DNA from 3 places in the Glutamicibacter sp. BW77 genome. Region 2 is predicted to be linked to each of the others. Evidence: riboswitches for the same ligand, from Rfam matches in the RefSeq annotation. Region 2 holds a riboswitch; each other region holds the start of a gene.
What was found. Region 2 has a riboswitch for S-adenosylmethionine ahead of CIK74_RS10975 (acyl-CoA dehydrogenase). Riboswitches for the same ligand answer to the same signal wherever they lie in the genome.

Region 1 (5,050 bases), on a different contig from region 2:
TTCCGGCATAAGAATATGGGCGTGCGCCCATAGGTGATTGAGTCCGCAGTCCCTAGTATTGGCAAGATGCTCGAAGTTGAGCGCCCGCTGAACCGGTCCTCCCGGCCGAAACAACCTTCGCAGGAAAAGCCTGAGCAGCTTGACCTGGCGGAATAGCGGGCGGCAGCAACGGGCCGGAACTCGCACCCAGAACGACCGCCTGCGCCATTGCAGGTTCGGGCTGGGGGCCACAGATATTGGCAAAGGAGCCAACTCGCCGTGTATGAACTCCTCGTTCTGCTGATCCCCGTGGTGGCCATTGTGCTGGTCACCGCACGCTGGAAAATCAGCCCCTTCCTCGCCCTCATCGGCGCGGCCATCCTCGCGGCCTTCGCCTACAAGATCCCCATCGCCGAGGTCGCCTCCACGGTGACCACCGCCTTTGGCAGCACCATGGGCAATATTGGCCTCGTAATCCTCTTCGGCACGATGATCGGCATCATCCTGGAGCGTTCCGGGGCCGCGATCTCCATGGCCGATGCGCTGATCAAGGTGCTGGGCACCAGATTCCCCAACCTGACGCTGTCGCTCATCGGCTACATCGTTTCCATACCGGTCTTCTGCGACTCGGGCTACGTGGTGCTCAACTCCCTGCGCAAGGCCATCACCCTGCGCACCGGTGTTTCCACGCTGGCCACCTCCATTGCCTTGATGACCGGCCTGTATGCCACCCACACCATGGTCCCGCCGACCCCAGGACCGCTGGCAGCCGCCGAGTCCATCGGCATCGCCGACAACCTCGGATTGATCATCGCCATCGGCCTGCCGGTGGCAGTGGTCTCGGCCATGGCCGGGCTGTTCTATGCCAGCCGCTTCAACAAGTCCACGTGGACTCCGCTGCCATCCGAGGATGAGAACGACATCTCCGAGCTCGATTACGAGCAGCTGCGTGCAAGCTTCGGCAAGCTGCCAAGCCCTGGCTTGGCCTTCCTGCCGATCCTCGTTCCGCTGGTCTTGATCTGCGCGGCATCGATTGCCAAGCTTCCATCGCATCCCTTCGGCGAAGGCGCCGCACTGGAAGCACTGTCCTTCATCGGCACCCCGGTGATCGCGCTGATCTTCGGTTTGCTCGCCGCGACCTTGCTGCTGAACGGCAATAAGAAGCTTGCCGACTTCAACGAGCAGATGCACGAAGCCGTGCGCACCGCGGCGCCCATCCTGCTGATTACCGGTGCCGGCGCAGCCTTTGGTGCTGTGCTGGCAGCCTCGGAGCTGACCACGATCCTCTCCGATTCGCTCAGCGGCTTGGGTCTCGGACTGGCTGTGCCATTCCTGATCGCCGCGGCATTGAAGTCGGCGCAGGGCTCATCCACCGTGTCGATGGTGACCACCTCGGCGCTGGTCGCCCCGATGCTCGGATCCCTCGGTCTGGACTCCGAACTGGGCATGGTGCTCAGTGTCCTGGCAGTTGGCGCCGGCGCGATGGTCGTCTCGCATGCCAACGATTCCTACTTCTGGGTGGTCTCCCAGCTCAGCCGCATCCCGGTGATCACGGCCTACAAGACCTTGAGCGTGGCCACCGCCATCCAGGGCACCGCCGCATTTGCTACCGTCTGGATCCTCGGGGCATTCCTGCTCTAGTAAATCCAAGAAGCCTGCATAAACCAATAACCGCGCCATCAGTGGATGGCGCGGTTATTGGTTTAACTGGCGGGATGGCCGCAATAGGCAAGGCTGCAACTTCGAGCACAGCCCAGCTTTCCCCATTGACTTGCTGGCAAGGATTACGGGCATGGGAACAATGACCGGCAATCCGGCCATCTGGGATGCCTGATCGCTGGATCCATGATCCACCCCCGCATTCGCTGACGCTTATCGCTGTCGGCTAATTGAGAAACCGAGATCCCCCTGACAGGTGCCCGGTCGATTGATGCTGGATCCGGATATCAAGCTCTCCGATCGCCGATGACGTAACCTCCAGAAGTATGACGGCGTCCCAGCGCCTTCGGGGCGGTCCAAGTCCGCCGGAAATCTCGCTTTGTGACGACTTCTGACCGACTATTCCGTCGGATGACGTGCTCCTTCCATCCGCTCATGCCGCGGTGTTTCACTCGAAGTACCAACCATCCAGAGCGGCTGAGAGACCTGGCTCGACGACGCCGCAGCAAGCCTGCATTCGGCAGCTAGTGCTAACGCCAGGTTCGATGGATCAGCAGAAAGCAACTTTCTGCTTCCTTCGGAGCAAGACTCTAAGGGAGAACGAAAATGACCGTACTGAGCACGCAACTGCCCCGCGTTCCCTACACCGGGAGCGCAGACGAGGCCGAGCTCGCCCACTGGCGCGAGATCGCCGAGCAGGTCGCGGCCACCCTGGCCGCGGACGCGCTGGAGCGCGACCGCAAAAACGAGCAGCCCTTCGCCGAGGTGCAGCTGCTGCGCGAGGCCGGGCTGCTGAACCTGCTGGTTCCGGCCGAATTCGGGGGAGCCGGAGCGCACTGGGCCACCGCTTTTGAAACCATCCGCATCCTGGCCGCGGCCGACGGGTCCATCTCCCAGCTGCTGGCCTACCACTACATCAACCAGTCCGGCATCGCCTTCTACGCTCCGGCCGAAGCCCAGGCCGAGTGGTGGCAGCGGACCGTGGCCGGAGGCTGGCTCTGGGGCGATTCGGTGAATCCGGTGGACCCACAGCTGACGCTCACCGCGGAGGACGATGGCTTCCGGCTGAACGGTTTCAAGCGTTTCTCCACCGGCTCCGGAGTCGGCGAGGTGATCGTCGTCAACGCCGAGGTCTCCGGAGGCCCGCGACACGGCGAAGTGTTGGCCTTCGTCCTCCCGCGCAACCGGGAAGGGCTGGAAATCGTCGATGACTGGGACTACCTGGGCCAGCGCTTGAGCGCCTCGAACTCGCTGAAGTACCACAACGTGCGCATCGAGGCCGCCGATCTGCTCGGGGCGGTGACCGACGAGCCGGTCTCCACCCTGCTCACCCCCGGGATCCAGCTGGCCTTCGCGAACTTCTACCTGGGCATCGCCGAGGGCGCGTTGGCCCGCGGCAAGCAAATCCTGCTGGGCCGCAAGAACGCCTGGTTCCTCTCGGCGGCGGAGACCTACTCCCAGGACGTCGTCTTCCAGCGCACCGTGGGCGAGCTGAAGGCGCGCACCGCCGCGGTGGCCGCCCTGGCCGAGAAGCTCGGCCGCAAATTCGATGCGCTGCTGGCCAAGGCGGGGAATGTCACCCAGCCTGAACGCGCGGCGCTGGCGGTGGAAATCGCCGAGGCCAAGGTGGTCTCCACCGAGATCGGCGTGGAGGTCGCCAACCGCATCTTCGAGGTCACCGGTTCCTCCTCTACGCAGAATGATGTGGGCCTGGATCTGTTCTGGCGCAATGTGCGCACCCACTCGCTGCACGACCCGGTGGACTACAAGAAAATCGAGGTCGGCGCGTACTTCCTGCGCGGGGAAACCCAGCCGCTCTCGCTCTACACCTAAACCTCAACCGCACCCACGGATTGGACCGAACTGATGACCGTACTTGCCACCGCCAACCGCCTGGCTGAATTGAAAACCCGCTTCGCCCCGCACTTTGAAAAGATCGCCGCCGGCGCCGCCGAACGCGACCGCAGCGGAGAACTGCCGCACCAGCAGGTGGCCGAGCTGGCCGCCGCCGGCTTCGGCGCATTGCGCGTCCCGGTCTCCCACGGCGGGGCAGGGGCCACCTTGGCCGAGCTCTTCGAATTGCTCGTGGACTTGGCCGCCGCGGACTCCAGCATCGCCCAGGCCTTGCGCGCCCACTTCGCTTTCGTCGAAGACCGCCTGGTAGCCGCCCCGGGGCCGGGGCGCGACAAGTGGCTGGCCCGCTTTGCCGCCGGGGAGTTGGTGGGGAATTCCTGGACCGAGATCGGCACCGTGAAGGTGGGCGAGGTGATCACCAAGGTCACCCCGGATGGCGAGGGAGGGTTCCTGGTCAACGGCACCAAGTACTATTCCACCGGCTCGATCTTCGCCGACTGGCTGGATACCTACGCCGAGCGCACCGATACCGGCAAGCGCGTGATCGCCGCGGTCAACCGGCACCAGCCCGGCGTGGTGCTGGCCGATGACTGGGACGGCTTCGGACAGCGCACCACCGGCACCGGAACCTCCACCTTCACCGACGCGGTCGTCGCCGAAGAGGACCTGATCGACTTCGACACCCGCTTCAAATACCAGACCGCGTTCTACCAGCAGGTGCTGCTGGTTGTGCTGGCCGGGTCCGCCAAGGCCGCCGAACGTGACTTCGCCGCCGAGCTGAAGGCCCGCAAGCGCACCTTCAGCCATGGCGCCGCCAACGTGGCCGCCGAGGATCCGCAGCTGCTTCAGGTCATCGGCGAGGTATCCGCCACTGCGTTCGCGGCGGCCGGAACCGTGGAACGCGTGTCGCAGTCCCTGCAGGGAGCCTATGAAACCGCGTTGGCGCGGCACGAGGGCGAAGTGACGTTGGAGGAAGACGAGGCGGCCAATGACGCGGCCGAGCTGGCCAGCGCGCAGGCCCAGGTGGTGCTGACCCCGCTGGTGCTCAACGCGATCACCCACGCCTTCGACGCGTTGGCCGCTTCGGCTACCAGCGTTTCGAAGAACCTGGACCGGCATTGGCGCAATGCCCGCACCGCCGGAAACCACAATCCGTGGGTGTTCAAGGCCCGGCTGATCGGCGATCTGGCGGTCAACGGCACCGAACTGCCGCGTGTTTGGGCCATCGGCGCCTCGAAGTAGCATCCAAAGACCAGGCAGGCCCAGCATTCATCTTGAGTGCTGGGACTGCAGCGTGCAGCGCATCAATGACCGAGCAGCTCTCCGGCACCCCCTGGGTTCACCTCGCCGGCAACAACTCTCAGCAGATAAAGCTCTGGGGATTCGCGGTCCGCGGCGGCCTTCCGATAACAGGCAGCGCCCGGACTCGGCGATTGCCTGATTCCGTAGCGGACGTCACCGTCTACAACTCGATGCTTGCCGAAGACCAGATGGATCTCGAGGCGCGGTGCTGATCCCTTCCGGAAGAGGGCTCTCAGCGTATTTCTGAAGGTACTGC
Region 2 (5,050 bases):
GCGGGGACTTGCTGGTTTTGCGCCACTACTTGATTTTTAAGACCTTAGGCCTTGGCGACCAAGCGGTTGGAGATCTTGTACTGTGCGGCGCGGTGGGTATCCTTCACCCGGTCGCCCTCGCCGAACAGCTTGTGGCGCAGCGAACCTTCGGTGTATTCGGTCTTGTATGCGCCGCGTGTCTGCAACTCTGGGACCACGTACTCGACGATGTCTTCAAAAGTTGCCGGAGTAACCGCGTAGGCCAGGTTGAAGCCGTCTACGTCGGTGTAGTCCACCCAGTCGATGAGCTTCTCGGCAACTTCAGCACCGGAACCGACGGTGATTGGACCGAACCCGCCAACGCCGACCCACTCGGCCAACTGGCGGATGGTCCATGGCTTGCCGGAATCGCCGCTGGCCTTCTGGAAGGTCTCCACGGTGGACTGGATGGCGTTGGACTTTACGTTCTCGCCAATGACGTCATCTGGACCGTATTCGGAGAGGTCAATGCCCATCCAGCCAGACATCAGCACCTGAGCGCCTTCGATATCCGCGTAGGACTTGTAGTCCTGGTACTTGGCTTCCGCCAGCTCGGCGGTCTCATCGGTGATGATGGTCTGCATTGCGAAGATCTTCACGTCGTAGCGGTCACGACCGGCTGCCTGGACCGCATCGCGGATCTTGGCTACGGCAACTTTGAGGGTCTCACGGGTTGGGCAGGTGACGAAGACCGATTCGGCGTTTCCGGCGGCAAATTTGATGCCGCGGCTAGAAGCTCCGGCCTGGTAGATCACCGGGGTACGCTGGGTGCTTGGCTCGGTGATGGCGATGCCCGGAACCTTGAAGTACTTTCCTTCATGGTTGATCGAGTGCACCTTAGCCGGGTCGGCATAAACGCCGGTTTCCTTGTTGGCCTGTACTGCGTCGTCTTCCCACGAACCTTCAAGAAGCTTGTAAACAACCTCTAGGTACTCGTCTGCGTGATTGTAACGCTCATCGTGTTCCATCTGGTCTTCCTGGCCCATGTTCCGGGCAGCGGACGGCAGATAACCGGTGACTACGTTCCAGCCCACACGGCCTTCGGTCAAGTGGTCCAGGGTGGCCAAACGGCGGGCGAAAGCATATGGGTGCTCATAGGCGGTGCCAGCGGTGACACCAAAACCGAGGTTCTCGGTGACTGCGGCCATCGCTGAAACCAGCATCATCGGATCGTTGACCGGAGCCTGCGCGCCGGTGCGTAGTGGGCTTTCGTTGGAGCCCTTGTACACGTCGTAGGTGCCCAGCACATCGGCGAGGAACAGTCCGTCGAACTTGCCCTTTTCCAGCACCTTGGCCAGGTGTGTCCAGTAACCCAGGGTCTTGTAGGTCGAGGCCTTGTCAGCCGGGTGACGCCACAGTCCTGGTGACTGGTGAGCCACGCAGTTCATGTCGAAGGCGTTAAAAAGGATTTCGCGCTTGTTCTCGCTCATTGGTGTACCCCTATCCATGGAAATGAATTCTTGTAAATCTAACGGTGCGTTCAAAAAACTTGTTTAGCTTCCAGAAAATTGTGGTGTTCCAGAAACCGTTCCGGTGACCGAGAGCCGTTGGGGTTGCACCCCATTGATCTCGTAGTCCCCTACGATGCGTGCCTTATAAATTGCCGGGTTATGCGTTGCGATGGTGCGTGCGTTGCGCCAATGCCGGTCCATGTTGCAGCTGTTGCGTGTAGCCGATGCCCCGAGCCCGTCAAAGAGTTTGCTCGTCGCCCCGATCACCAAGGGCTGCACAATGGTCTGGGCGCGGTTTGCCGCCAGCTCGCACACGGCGAAGCGTTCCTCGGAGTTCAGGTTCGCATCGGCCATCGCCGATTCGACTTCCAGCACCGCCCCCATGACCACGGAGTCGGCGGCAAAAACTTCGGCGGATACCTCACCGACCAGCTGCAGTACCTGTGGTTCGCGGTGTACCGGAACCCCTGTTCCGGTACTGAAGCTGCGGGTACGTGCCTGAACCGAAGATCGCAGGTCGTTTAGTGCGGCCCGACCAATTCCGGCTTGCACCGCCATGAGTACCAGCTGGAAGATTGCGGCCTCCGGGTCGGTGGGATCTTCGGGCATGAAGGTATCCACCGGAACATTGTGGAATTCGGTACTGCCGGTACCGGTCAGCTGCTGACCAAACCCGTCCCAGTCATCAAGGATCTTCACACCACTGTGTTGCGTTGAAACCACGGCGATCTGGCGACCAGGGATCTCTGGGTGGGCTACCGCAACGGTGGTCCAGTCCGCAAAAATGGTACCGGTGCAATAAAATTTGCGGCCGTTGACCAACCACCGCGAGTCTTGCTCAGTTACCTTCGTGTTCAGTACGCCCAGCGCGTTTCCGCCCTCTTCGGTATAAGCATTGCCAACGATCTGGCCGGCGCTGATTCGCGTAGTCCACTTGCTGCGTAGCACTTGGTCTTCTAAGCGCACCACATTTTCTACGAAGGCAATATGGGCTCTCCAGAGTTGTGCCACGTGCGAATCAGCTTCGGCTAGCTCAATAAGCAACCGAAACACATCGCTTAGCCGTGCGCCATGACCACCTTCGGCAATGGATAGTCGCAACGCGCCGAAGCGTTCACGATTAAGCAGCCCGACCTGTTCGAAGGGGAGTATCCGTTGCCGGTCACGCTCACTAGACCCGGCGGCAATCTGTGCGAAGACGGGACGGAAGATATCTGCAAGTCGTTCATACTGTTCATCTGCGCCAGAACCTGGAGTTATTTTGAGCAATTGTCGTGTGGGTAGCTCTACAGGCAGCTCATCAAGCTCCGCAGCGTTACCGGCCACAGACGGATCGCTAAGCGCATTAAAGTCGCCAGCTAAATCGCCAAATGACATCAAAAGTCCTCTATTCTTTCCATCGGTTCTGGCTGTAGCACCGTCCCGGGCCAAAAAATGGTGGGTGGTTGCTGCGACGTCTTCGAGCCAAATCTCTCGGTCGCTCTGGATGGTTCGTAATCATTTGTAGCCTGAGAATTACGTTGCCTTCAACCCGGCAAGTCATATTTCTTCGTGCTGGCATGACCCTTGAATTGCATCAAGGACTCCACTTATCCGGCATAGTCGAACGCCACACCCAGCGTTTCGCGATTTTTCAGCCAAATACGTTGTTGATGAAATAAAAATCGAAACATCTTGATGATGTGACGTAGTTATCGAATATTTTTCATATTACGACGGATTTGCATTGAATTCGTTCGAAAGCCTGTAATGGTCATATAACCATCCCGAGCGGCCAAGAGATCTGGCTCTGTGACGCCGCAGCAACCACCACACACGATTTGTAAATAGATGTGTGGCCGGTGCTACCGCCAGGAACGATGGAGATGAATCATGGTTTTCATATTGCCCTGCCCCAGCTGGCTTACTCGAAGAAGTTGCTCGATGATGTGCCAGCAACTGGACACCCGCTAGCTAAACAACGCGCACGTAAGCACCGCAGGAACAGCCGCCCCAAACTTTTCAAGGAAACGCAATGACTATCACCAAGTTGCCCACTACAACCTCACCTGCTGGCACCGAGAACCGTCAGGAGTTCTGGGACGAAGCAGCAAACTTGCTCGACTGGGACACCAAATGGCACACCACTAGCCAGATCATTGCCGCGGACCCACAAGCAAAGCGTGGACCACAGATCTCTTGGTACCTCGGTGGCAAGCTCAACGCCGCCGTGAACTGCGCGGACCGCCACGTGGAATCCGGAAATGGCGACAAGGTCGCGCTCTACTTTGAGGGCGAGCCTGGCGATCGCATTGCGGTGACCTACCAAAACCTGCAAGATCGCGTTAGCCAAGCGGCCAACGCGCTATTGGAACTCGGTATTACCAAGGGTGACCGCGTGGTCATCTACCTACCGGTGCTCATCGAAACAATTGTGATCACCCTGGCCTGCGCCCGTATCGGCGCGATCCATTCACTGGTCTTCGGAGGTTTCTCCGCGGAGGCACTCAAATTTCGTGTGGAAGACACCAAAGCGAAGCTGCTGGTGACCACCGACGGTCAATTCCGTCGTGGGAGCTCGGTTCCCGTCAAAACCAATGCCGATATTGCGGTCTCCGGAGAAAATGACATTGAAAAGGTGCTGGTTATTCAGCGCACCGGGGACGACATTCCTTGGACCGAAGGACGCGACCTGTGGTGGCACGAAACGGTAGAGAACCAGCCCACGCACCACAAAGCCGAAGCCTTCGACTCTGAGACGCCGCTGTTCATCATGTACACCTCGGGAACTACCGGACAGCCTAAGGGGCTGGTGCACACCACCGGCGGTTACCTCACTCAGGCTGCTTATAGCCACAATCTTTTGTTCGGCAATCCTGATGAGTCTCAGCGCTCCGATGACGTGCACTGGTGCACCGCGGATTTGGCTTGGGTTACCGCACATACTTATGAAATTTATGGGCCACTAGCCAACGGTGTCACCCAGGTGATCTACGAGGGTGTGCCTAACGCACCGCATCCCGGACGCCACTTTGAAATTATCGAGCGCTACAAGGTCACCAGTTACTACACTGCACCCACACTGGTCCGCTCGCTGATGGGTTGGTTCCCCGACGGCATTCCGGACAATTACAATTTGTCCTCACTTCGTGTGGGCGGCACCGTGGGCGAAGCGGTCAATCCCGAAGCGTGGCGTTGGCTACGCGCCCAGGTGGGACGAGACACCGAGCACGGGATCCCGATGGTTGACACCTGGTGGCAGTCCGAGTCAGGAGCTACAGTACTTTCGCCGTTGCCTACCGATGCGCACTTCAAGCCAGGCTGTGCCTCGCGCGCCCTACCGGGTGTATCGGTGGACATTGTTGATGCTGCGGGAAATACCGTGGCTGCAAACGAACAAGGAAATATCGTAATTACCCAGACCGGCCCATCGATGGCCCGGACGGTCTGGGGAAATCCGGAACGTTATTACACCAGCTACTGGGAGCAATATGTTGCCCAGGGTTGGTTCCTTGCCGGTGATGGTGCCCGCTTTGATGAGGACGGGGATATCTATATCCTGGGCCGCACCGATGACGTAATCAATATTTCCGGGCACCGGC
Region 3 (5,050 bases), on a different contig from region 2:
CTTCTTACTGCTATCAACTATGGCCCGGTCCACTTCATGGAACCCCAGGGTGAAACCCACCGAGAGAACTAACGACTTGATGGCAATTTCGTCGAGTTCGTCCGCCACGTATATGAGCTGTACCGGGCCAGCAAGCACCAGCAACAACACGGCCCAAAGCCCATAAACCCATGAAGTTTTAGCCTGAGCCATCTGTGGGTAGCGTGAGCGCCGATAAATAGTGCGAAGTCCCAACACTAAGATTACGCCGGCAAGAATCGCGGCACCTAGAATGAAAAAATTACGTTGGGTGCGAATCAACGTCATGGTCACACCAATGAGGACACCGAGAATTGCAGACATCCACCAATTGGCAGAGCGTAGTTCCGACTGTTCAGCCCGTGGCTCACTTTCCGTCACGGAGCTCCCTTCGGTTATTTAGCGGCGTCGATTAACGTTGTTGACACTATTTCAAGGATACGCTTTGAAATTTATCTAGCTAAAACGGTCAGCCGCTCGTGGCTAAAATTTTCCCGAACGAACCGCTCACTGTCATTCAGAGTAAGAGAGTCCACGTGACTACGGCTGTCTGATCAGTCGTATTTTCCCAGCTGTGTGGCTCGCGGCCCGGAAAAGTCACGGTATCTCCTGCGTGCAATTCGATACGGTCCTCGGGCAACACCAAAGTGAATCCGCCAGAAATCACATGAAGCACTTCCACCTTGCAGTCCACCGAATATAGTTCGGCTTCACCCGAACCCTGTGGCGCAACCTCGGCCCTAATCATTTGCACACGTGTTTCGGTGCGTGGGGTGACAAGTTGTTCGGTGATTCCCTCACCACCTAGGGCAATGCGTGGTGCTTCTTGAAGCCTGACTAGTTTTGTTTCGGGCACAGAAAAAAGTTGGCCAATTTCTATTCCCAACACATCGCAGAGCTTGAGCAATGTCGACACGGATGGGCTTGTCAGGTCCCGTTCGACCCGAGACAAGAAACCTTTAGTCAGCCCAGACATTTCGGCGACTTGGTCGATTGTTAGCCGGCGCGTTTGTCGTACGCCTCGCAAACGGGCGCCAATATTGATCGCTGCGCCGGTGGGTTCTACGGGCAGTGTTTTCATGAGCTCCCACCATTTTTGTTGCCAAGACGCCACGGGTTGGTGGTCCTCGGTCACAGATGTGGCCAAACCATTCTGATCCGACCCTTACATTGGGCAAGTTTACCAATATGCAACCGGGCCCCGACTTAAGCAGTCGCTGTTCAGATAACCTCACGATCTTAATGTCGTTTCAGCCCTGTCCATTGGACGCGACTGAAATTAGACTCGGCGCATGGACACCATCAATGATCCGTCCGCCCAAAGGCTTCGCGCCTATTTAAATGAGGCACGTAGCACCGTGCTTTGGAAGTGCGAGGCGCTGAGCGAAGAATTGGCCCGCCGTCCGATGACGCCTACCGGCACCCATATGCTTGGCATCGTGCACCACCTAGCTGTGACCGAATATGGTTACTTTGGTGAATGCTTGGGGCTACTCCCTAACGATGATCATGTACTCGAATTGCTGCAAAGTGAGGATTCACAAATCGATTTTTTGCCTCCGGCAGATTATTCGGTTCAAGACGTGCTAGAGCTGTACCGAAAATCCGTCGCCTTCGCCGAAGCGGCGTTGGATAATTTAGAGTTAGCTTCTCCGGCCGTCATCCCTTGGTGGTCCATTCATCGCCACAGCACCGTAGAACATCTCATCGTGCATATGATCGCGGAGACCTCCAGGCACGCCGGACAGCTTGATATAGTTCGTGAGCTGCTCGACGGTCAGGTCGGCCTTCGTGAACAGGCTCTAAATCTCCCAAGTTACAGTTCCGCTCAATGGCAAGAGCAATATTCGCATTTGCAACAGCTTTCGCAAGAGGTAGTCCAGCGTAAGTAGAGCGCTGAGCGGTTCGTCCTCGGCGAGCGCAGGGCCGGTAAACCTAGTATTACGTAGCACTACGTGGGCGCAGCTGGCGTCGGTGTAGCATCGTAATGTTGCTTCACGAGATGCGGCGCCAAGCTCCGACTGGCCGCGCACCAACCCCAGGTTCATGGGTGGTTCGGATGAAGAAGCGGTCCGTGCGCCGACCGGCTGCGGGCAAGAGCTCTCTTGAGGGTACGTGTTGCCATGAGTATCAATGTTCTTCCGATTATCGATCTGCAAACCGGTCAAGTGCAGTTTCCACTGCATGGTCTCTGGGTTAGTTATTTTGTCACCAATCCTCGACGGCTGGCCGAATCCCTGACTCGTACCGTACGAACCCCCAGTTTTGATGTGTCCCGAGAAGAACTCTCTGTTTTTATCGCCGTCACCGGGCATAATCACGGTATCCCCCACGTATTTAGCCTTGCCAAATTCCCAGCTTTCACTTCGCTCACTAAACTGAACAGTTGAACCTACCTCGGATCATTAGCCTGCCCGCTAGATCCACTCTGTCTCAGGAGACTCATCCCCGTGATGACCCAAAGCTCAACACCCCAGCCCACCAAGGTACAAATACGTCGTTGGCGTAAATATATGGCCGACGAAGTCGCCGAAGGTGCGATTTACCGTGAACTAGCGGTAAAACGCACCGGGCAAGAACACCAGATTCTGCGCGGACTGGCGGAAGCCGAAGAACGCCATGAAAACTACTGGCGTGCAAAACTAGGCGAACACGCCCGCCCGGTCCGCCCCTCGTTGCGACGGACTATGTTGCGTTTCATGGCCCGCCATTTTGGTTCCGTCTTTGTCCTGGCGCTAGCCCAGCGCGCCGAAGGAAATTCTCCTTACGCCACCGATCAAGATGCGGCCCCGCAAATGGCTGCAGATGAACAGGTCCATGAGGAGGTTGTTCGGGCCTTGGCAACCGCGGGTCGCACCCGACTATCTGGCAACTTCCGCGCAGCAGTTTTCGGAGCCAACGATGGTCTCGTTTCAAATTTGGCGTTGGTTATGGGTATTGGCGCTACCGGGGTGGCGTCTTCGTTTGTGCTCTTCTCCGGTATTGCCGGTTTGCTGGCAGGTGCGCTGTCCATGGCAGCCGGCGAGTTCGTCTCGGTGCGTTCCCAGCGCGAGCTGCTCTCCGCATCACGTCCCACTCAGGTCACACTCTCTGCGGCTCAGAATCTAGATTTGGACGCGAACGAATTGGTCTTGATTTATAAGGCCCGAGGAATGAATGATGAGGATGCAGAGCACCGTGCCGCCGAACGCATGGGTCTGTTCACCTGTGACTGCAACCCCTCGTTCTCGCTCCACCCGGAAGTGCGCTCGGCTGAACTTGAACGCGAACATGAGGAACTTGGTTCGGCTCCGGGAGCGGCCATGTCTTCCTTTATGTTCTTTGCCTCTGGCGCAGTCATCCCAATTCTTCCCTATATCTTTGGACTCTCCGGTCTTCCTGCGGTGATTGTTGCCGTGGTCTTGGTCGGCATTGCGTTGCTTCTCACCGGAGGTATCGTTGGTTTGCTCTCCGGGGCTTCCCCAGTAAAACGTGGCATGCGCCAGCTCGCCATTGGTTTGGGTGCTGCTGCGGTTACGTACTGTCTGGGTCTGCTCTTTGGAACCTCGGTAGCGTAGCGCTCACTGCCTATCTGGCCGCCGCCCAAGGTGGCTGCGGCCAGAAGCTTTTTTAGAACCGTGTGCGGCGACGCAACGGGGTCATGGTTTCAATGAATGCGACCGCTTCGTCCACGGTGTCTACCAACGCAATTCGGTCTTCCATGGCCCGGCCAACTGCCAGCGCTTGGAGCAGTGGCCAGACCGGTAGTTCTTCGCGCCAATGTTTTTCTCCGACCAAAACGATAGGGGTGACGCGCGCACCGGTCGCATAATAGTTCTCGCAGGCATCTTGGAATATTTCTTGGACGGTCCCGGCAGCGCCTGGCAACACTATGATTCCGCCGTTTGATTGTTCGAGCAAGATCGCTTCGCGAATGGAATTCGTGAAGAACTTGGCAATATGTGTGGCAAAGAGGTTTGGTGGCTCATGTCCATAGAACCAGGTGGGCACGCCCAACGAATGATTCTTGCTAGGAAATTGCTCACGCACTCGTACCGCCGCGCGCGCCCACATAGTGCGATGGCGGATAGCGTCGGGTGCCTGCGCCAAAATATCCAAGGCGGCAACGATGTCTTGGGGCTCATAATCGGCAAGCCAAGCACCTGCATTAGCTGCTTCCATCGCACCGGGGCCCCCACCGGTCACAATCGAGTAACCCTTACGCGTGAGAGTGGTCCCAAGCTGAACGGCATCGGCAAATTCTTGGGTTCCTCGTTGTACCGCATGCCCACCCATGACACCAATCATCGGGGTGTTGGCGAAAACTCCGTCGTACACCGCATTTATCATTGCCTGCCCAATATGGTGGTCATGCAATGTGGTAGCCATAGCGGTGTCGTCGGTAGCAAATTTCAGCGGTGGTTTAGATTGTGAATAGGTGTATATCTGCGCGTCAGGTACCTGCGCATAGGGCACTTCTTTGATCCCTGAATACAGTTCATACGGGGTATATAAATCGCGTTCGGAAATATCAAAAGGCAGTTGCACTCCACTACTCATGCAAAGCCCACCGGTAGCTTCAACCAGAGCACGCCCCTGGGAGGAGAACACACAATCGATAAAAAGACAGTCGGCTAGATCGAGGGTACCCAGGAGCGAATCTCTTGTCTGCAAATCAACCCGGTGTACACGCCAGTTCCTGGCACGTGCCATCTGGGTCTCGAGAGCTTCGGCGGCTAGCCTGTCGAATTCCACCAGAGTGGTGATATTTACTGTACGGGCGGGGATATAAGGCCACACTTGAGACATGTAACTAAGCTACCGCGAATACGGGTGATTGTTCACAGTTAGGGTTCTCAACTTCCACCAGCGCGCTGAACGTGAAACGATGAGAGGATGACTGATTCTGTGCCACCACTCATCGACGCAAGGCACCTACTGGCGTACTTGGGCGACGTTCCATTCTTCTTCGGGCAACAGCTCGCTAAAAAAGACGAATCGGTAGTTGACGTCGCTTTTGATGAAAGTAGCAGCGTCATCTCCGGCACTATCT

Region 1: linked by a shared signal. The riboswitch ahead of CIK74_RS16750 (acyl-CoA dehydrogenase family protein) and the one ahead of CIK74_RS10975 (acyl-CoA dehydrogenase) in region 2 are both predicted to bind S-adenosylmethionine.
Region 3: linked by a shared signal. The riboswitch ahead of CIK74_RS00425 (hypothetical protein) and the one ahead of CIK74_RS10975 (acyl-CoA dehydrogenase) in region 2 are both predicted to bind S-adenosylmethionine.

What each region holds. Positions count from the first base shown of each region.
Region 1 covers NZ_NRGT01000082.1:36,283-41,332, forward strand. The annotation lists gene CIK74_RS16745 (GntP family permease) at 259-1,620, shown strand; SAM riboswitch class I at 2,100-2,190, shown strand; gene CIK74_RS16750 (acyl-CoA dehydrogenase family protein) at 2,245-3,471, shown strand; gene CIK74_RS16755 (acyl-CoA dehydrogenase family protein) at 3,505-4,734, shown strand; gene CIK74_RS16760 (hypothetical protein) at 4,767-5,006, shown strand.
Region 2 covers NZ_NRGT01000065.1:36,563-41,612, forward strand. The annotation lists gene CIK74_RS10970 (LLM class flavin-dependent oxidoreductase) at 45-1,448, opposite strand; gene CIK74_RS10975 (acyl-CoA dehydrogenase) at 1,512-2,846, opposite strand; SAM riboswitch class I at 2,863-2,962, opposite strand; SAM riboswitch class I at 3,228-3,335, shown strand; gene CIK74_RS18790 (hypothetical protein) at 3,335-3,487, shown strand; gene acs (acetate--CoA ligase) at 3,484-5,050, shown strand, end outside.
Region 3 covers NZ_NRGT01000006.1:52,522-57,571, forward strand. The annotation lists gene CIK74_RS00410 (hypothetical protein) at 1-399, opposite strand, end outside; gene CIK74_RS00415 (helix-turn-helix domain-containing protein) at 536-1,099, opposite strand; gene CIK74_RS00420 (DinB family protein) at 1,311-1,910, shown strand; SAM riboswitch class IV at 2,012-2,124, shown strand; gene CIK74_RS00425 (hypothetical protein) at 2,142-2,408, shown strand; gene CIK74_RS00430 (VIT1/CCC1 transporter family protein) at 2,472-3,575, shown strand; gene CIK74_RS00435 (LOG family protein) at 3,628-4,806, opposite strand; gene CIK74_RS00440 (DEAD/DEAH box helicase) at 4,894-5,050, shown strand, end outside.